DNA from 2 places in the Clostridium sp. CM037 genome. Region 1 is predicted to be linked to the other one. Evidence: riboswitches for the same ligand, from Rfam matches in the RefSeq annotation. Region 1 holds a riboswitch; the other holds the start of a gene.
The links. Region 1 has a riboswitch for S-adenosylmethionine ahead of metK (methionine adenosyltransferase). Riboswitches for the same ligand answer to the same signal wherever they lie in the genome.
Positions count from the first base shown of each region.

Region 1 (3,125 bases):
TGCCATATACAGGTAATGGAAAGGAACTATTTTTTAAAAGTGTACCAACTAAAGGACCTAGACAATCGCCTATACATCTATCGGTACCTATGCAAACAACTAAAGTATTTTTGTCAATATAGTCTTTTAGAAAATTAGAAAGTGTATAGTATGCTAAAGGATCTTTATAATGGGTTTTAGCTTTACTCAAGAAATATACCTCCTTGTATTGCGCTGGGGAAAAATTATTAGTTTCCTATGAATAATTTATATGAATAAATCCCGTGTATTATTATAATAAAGAATAAAAAAATGATTTATTAAAAAATGATATATAAGTATATTAACTATATGAAGGAAAACCAAATAAAAAATATAATGAATTATTTGGAAAATAGTAAGTTGTATCAATGCTTAATATTAAGCAAATATGCGAATAGTATAGTTATGGAGAGAAGAAGTCGTTTATTAAAGGATAATAGACTTGAAATTAATTAATTAAAGTTGTATAATAATTCTTGTCGACACGGTAAAACGGCAAAATAATAAAACATAATATGCTGGCATGGCTCAACGGTAGAGCAGCTGACTTGTAATCAGCAGGTTGTAGGTTCAATTCCTATTGCCAGCTCCATAAGTGGAGGAGTTCCCGAGTGGCCAAAGGGGGCAGACTGTAAATCTGTTACGTAATGTTTCGATGGTTCGAATCCGTCCTCCTCCACCATTTATAATGGTTTACAATAAATTATGGTTTAAATAAATTATGGGAGCATAGCTCAGCTGGGAGAGCATCTGCCTTACAAGCAGAGGGTCACAGGTTCGAACCCTGTTGTTCCCACCATAATACTCTTTTTAAAATAGAATAAAATGCATGCTGGCATGGCTCAACGGTAGAGCAGCTGACTTGTAATCAGCAGGTTGTAGGTTCAATTCCTATTGCCAGCTCCACATATGGAGGAGTTCCCGAGTGGCCAAAGGGGGCAGACTGTAAATCTGTTACGTAATGTTTCGATGGTTCGAATCCGTCCTCCTCCACCAAAAGACATCTATAGATGTCTTTTTTTATTTTTTACAGAGTTTAGATTCTGTTGACACTATAGAATGCATATGGTATTATAATTAAAAGTTAATAATTGATAACTCTTATCAAGAGAGGTGGAGGGAAAAAGGCCCTATGAAACCCGGCAACCGGTGCAATGCACCATGGTGCCAATTCCTGCAGTTATAATCTGCAAGATAAGGGAGATGATTAAATCACCTCTTCTTATATTTGGAAGAGGTTTTATTTTTTTATAAGGAAATTTTAGAGAGTAGAAGGGAGAATTATAATGAAAAGATTATTTACATCAGAATCTGTTACAGAAGGACATCCAGACAAAGTTTGTGACCAAATTTCAGATGCCGTACTTGATGCTATTTTAGAACAAGATCCTTATGCTAGAGTTGCTTGTGAAACAGCGGTTACTACAGGAATGGTTTTAGTAATGGGAGAGATAACAACTAGTTGTTATGTAGATGTTCCTAAGGTTGTCAGGAATACCATTGAAGGCATAGGATATACTAGAGCAAAATACGGGTTTGATGCTAGCACATGTGCTGTACTTACGTCTATTAATGAACAATCAACAGATATAGCTATGGGAGTAGATGAGGCATTAGAATCTAAAGCAGGCGAGATTGATAAGGTTGACGCAATAGGTGCTGGTGATCAAGGCATGATGTTTGGATTTGCAACTAATGAGACGCCAGAGTACATGCCACTACCAATTGCTATGGCTCACAGATTAGCAAGAAAGTTAAGCGAAGTAAGAAAAAATGGCACATTAGATTACTTAAGACCGGACGGAAAGACTCAAGTTACTGTAGAGTATGAAGATAATAAGCCAGTAAGAATAGATACTATTGTTATTTCAACTCAACATGCAGAAGAAGCGACTCATGATCAAATTGAAAATGATTTAAAAGAGCATGTAATAAAACCTGTAGTTCCAAGTGGATTATTAGATGAAAGTACTAAATATTATATAAATCCTACAGGCAGATTTGTAATTGGAGGACCGCAAGGAGACTCTGGTTTAACAGGAAGAAAAATAATAGTAGATACTTATGGTGGATATGGAAGACATGGCGGTGGAGCATTCTCAGGAAAGGATGCAACAAAAGTTGATAGATCCGCTGCATATGCTGCAAGATGGGTTGCTAAAAATTTAGTTGCTGCAGGAGTTTCAGATAAATTGGAAATTCAGTTAGCTTATGCTATAGGTGTAGCTAAACCAGTATCTATAGAGGTTGAAACTTTCGGAACAGGAAAAATTGACGATGATAAAATAGTTCAAATAGTTGAAAAAGTATTTGATTTAAGGCCAGCTGTAATTATAAGAGAATTAGAACTAAGAAGACCTGTTTATAAACAAGTAGCTGCCTATGGACATTTTGGAAGAATTGATTTAGATCTTTCATGGGAAAAACTAAACAAGGTTGATGAAATAAAAAAATACGTATAATATAAAAAAAGGGATAACAATTATTAATTGTTATCTCTTTTTAGTGCATGTGATTATTAAGTAGCATTTTGATAAAACCTAAGATAGGGGTATACTGAACATAAGAGATGTAAAATACATATGATATAATAACATTAATAATAATATTATTGCTAATAATATTATTATTAATGTTATTATATGAATTTATAAATAGGAGAGATTTTATGCCGGAAATACAAGGGATAATCGAAGATGTAGTATTTCATAATGAAGAAAATGGATATATAATTGCTCATTTGAATGATAATAAAAAGCAGATAACTGTGGTAGGCATTGTGCCATATATAAGTGAAGGGCAGAACCTGAAATTAACGGGGGAGTGGGTTACTCATCCTCAATTTGGCAAGCAATTTAGAATAATACAATGTGAGGAAATAATACCGAGTTCACTTGAAGGTATAGAAAAATATTTAGCTTCAGGAGTTATTCAAGGAATTGGACCAATAACTGCTAAAAAAATTGTACAGCACTTTGGTGAAAGCACCATGAATATATTAGATAATGAAATTGAAAGATTAAAAGAGATTGATGGTGTAGGACAAAAAAAGATTCAATTAATTTTTGAATCATATTCTAAGCAACGAGAAGTTAAAAATATAA
Region 1 is NZ_CM143650.1:4,021,749-4,024,873, reverse strand. It holds gene yyaC (spore protease YyaC) at 1-190, opposite strand, end outside; tRNA gene ACWJKP_RS19245 (tRNA-Thr) at 539-613, shown strand; tRNA gene ACWJKP_RS19240 (tRNA-Tyr) at 619-703, shown strand; tRNA gene ACWJKP_RS19235 (tRNA-Val) at 745-820, shown strand; tRNA gene ACWJKP_RS19230 (tRNA-Thr) at 853-927, shown strand; tRNA gene ACWJKP_RS19225 (tRNA-Tyr) at 933-1,017, shown strand; SAM riboswitch class I at 1,120-1,222, shown strand; gene metK (methionine adenosyltransferase) at 1,308-2,483, shown strand; gene recD2 (SF1B family DNA helicase RecD2) at 2,690-3,125, shown strand, end outside.

Region 2 (3,125 bases), 660 kb from region 1:
GCTTCTTTTGTATAATAATATGTATTGGTTTTAAATTCTTTTAATAATTTACCATTAGTATCAAAAAATTGTGTTGGTTTTCGGGTATTAAAGGAGGTTTCATTTATGGTTTGTGCTATGTTGTTAGCATCCTTTATAGTTGCCTCTATTTTAGCCCCATATTTAATATAACCATATCCTAAAGTTATCGTAGCCGATACGAAAATTATTGCAGAAAATATCAATAAACCTTTAACGATTTTTTTCCAAAGTTTCTTTTTAACTGGTGCTGTTTTTATGGGTTCTACATTTTTATTATCATCCATTAATATCTCCTCCTTTTTTTATTATACAAAAAATGTCCAGGGTTAGTCCTGAATGACCATGCTTCATACATACGTAAAGGGGGGCTTACTTGGTCGCCATAAGTATTATCCTGTTTTTAGTCTTATATTCAATTGTTATTACTGAATTTCTAATACTAGGTCACATAAAAGAGATCTTATGGGTCTCTCTTATACTATTAAAAAAGTGCTTAGTTTATGTGTGTATAATACAATTATTTTACAATCTTGTCAATAACGCCGCGGTATGGGAAATAATTTCAATTGATGTTAATTATTTCTTATTGGCGTTTCAAGCATTAGCCATACAATGTATCCTCCTAGAACAATATAATTATTACAATATATTATAACATAAATAATGTAACATGAATATTTATGTTATATATAAAGTATGAACAAAATATATATTATGATGAAACATCATTAGACAGTTGTATGATGTTTGGAGAAGGTGTATATAAAAACTTCTTTACATAGCATTCATATAGTGATATTATAAATCTAATTTAATAAATAAGTTAATTCTCATCAAGAGAGATAGAGGGACTGGCCCGATGACATCTCGGCAACCATCAGACGTTATTGTCTGAATAGGTGCTAAATCCTGCGTTAATTTCATTGTAAATTAGCGGAAGATGAGAGAGGTGTCTTTGTAATTTTATACCTCTTTCATCATTATATAATGATGAAAGAGGTTTTTGTTTTTTGAATAGATGTAAATAAAATTTAATAGTGTCTTATCAAGAGAGGTGGAGGGACTGGCCCTATGAACCCCGACAACCAGTATCATATTATGATACATGGTGTTAATTCCTGCAGCATTGCTGCAAGATAAGAATAAGTTTGGAAGTAGAGCCCAAGTTTATTCTTGGCCTCTATTTTTTTAGAGTGATGTTTAAAGAAAGGATCAAAAGGTAAAGATGAATTATAAAAAATGAAAAGGAGAAGGGATATCATGATTAAAGTTCGAGGTGTAAGTAAAAGTTTTTCAGCGGTTAAAGTGTTAAATGATGTTTCATTTACAGTGGAGGAAGGTGATATCTATGGTGTTATTGGTCACAGTGGAGCTGGTAAATCCACTTTACTTAGATGCTTTAATGGGCTTGAAACCTATGATACAGGTACCATTAATATAATGGGAAAAGGGGTGAAACAGCTAAGTTTGAAAGAACTTCGCGAGTTTAGGAAAAATGTAGGCATAATATTTCAAAGTTTTAATCTTATTAACAGTAAAAATGTTTTTCAAAACATAGCATTTCCACTAGAAATATGGGGAAACGATAAAAATTTTATTAAAAAAAGAGTAGATAGCTTAATAGAGTTAGTAGGACTTAAGGATAAAGCAAACACCAATGTAAAACAACTTAGCGGAGGGCAGAAGCAAAGAGTTGGAATTGCAAGAGCGCTTTCACTTAATCCGAAAATATTACTTTGTGATGAAGCTACCTCTGCACTAGATCCTAAAACTACAAAATCTATATTAGAGCTTTTAAGAGCTATCAATAACAAATTTAATATAACAATTATTGTAGTTACCCATCAGATGGAAGTGGTAAAAGAAATTTGTAATAAATTTATTCTTTTAGAAGGAGGGGAAATTAAAAGCCATGGCATTACCGATGAACTATTTATTAGGCCAACAAAGGAAATGCAAACACTTATGGGAGAGGAAGAATTACTGCCTAGCACGGGATATAACATTAAAATATTTTTTACAAAGGAAATTACCCTGAGTTGCCTTATAACATCAATTGCCAGGGAGTTAAATATTGATTTTTCAATAGTATGGGGCAGGCTTGAAAAATTTAGGGATAACGTAATGGGAAGTCTCATAATAAATGCAAGTAAAGAGAATAAGAAGAAGATATTAAACTATTTAGATGAAAAATCTATAGAGTGGGAGCTCATTAATTATTCTGTGCAGCTTGAGAAGCACAAGGGAGAGAGTATAAATGCTATTTAAAGACATTTTATTACCTGCACTAAAAGAAACTATATATATGGTAACATTATCCACAATTTTTACAGTTATTTTAGGGTTTATTTCAGCAGTAGGATTAATTATAACTGGTCCTAAAGGCCTAAGGCCAAACACTTTAATCTATAAAATCTTAAATTTAGTAATAAATATACTTAGGTCTTTTCCGTTTATTATACTAATGATATCTATATTCCCTTTAACTAAGCTTATAGTTGGAACAACAATAGGTACTAATGCAGCTATAGTTCCTCTAACGCTTGGTGCAGCACCTTTTGCTGCAAGAATAATAGAATCTGCACTTTTAGAAGTGGATTATGGAATTGTTGAAGCAGCTAAGTCATTTGGTGCAAAAACCTATCAAATTATATTTAAGGTTATGTTAAAAGAGGCAATGCCGTCTATAGTTCTTGGAGTTACGTTAACAATAATAAACATTATAGGTTACTCAGCTATGGCTGGGACAATTGGTGGAGGGGGACTTGGAGATGTAGCCGTAAAATATGGTTACTATAGATTTAAGTCAGATATCATGATATACACTGTAATTATATTAATTGCAGTTGTGCAAGTAATTCAAGCCTTAGGAAATATATTGTACAGAAAAATGATTAAATAAGTTTTGAACGACATTTCAGAAGGAAAGTCTCCCACTTCTATAAGTAGGAGTTACTTGACCTAACAAATAGAAAACTTCAGTGGGAGTATAAATCTCCTTCTGAAGTCGTTAATATACAGCTCAGCAGGAGATGATTGAATTATAAAAATATTAAAAGAAAAATAAGAGGAGGAAATTAAAAATGAAAAAAATATTAAGCATA
Region 2 is NZ_CM143650.1:453,879-457,003, forward strand. It holds gene ACWJKP_RS02400 (transglycosylase domain-containing protein) at 1-305, opposite strand, end outside; SAM riboswitch class I at 849-968, shown strand; SAM riboswitch class I at 1,061-1,164, shown strand; gene ACWJKP_RS02405 (methionine ABC transporter ATP-binding protein) at 1,282-2,289, shown strand; gene ACWJKP_RS02410 (methionine ABC transporter permease) at 2,279-2,923, shown strand; gene ACWJKP_RS02415 (MetQ/NlpA family ABC transporter substrate-binding protein) at 3,105-3,125, shown strand, end outside.
Region 2: another riboswitch for S-adenosylmethionine. It lies ahead of ACWJKP_RS02405 (methionine ABC transporter ATP-binding protein); the one in region 1 lies ahead of metK (methionine adenosyltransferase).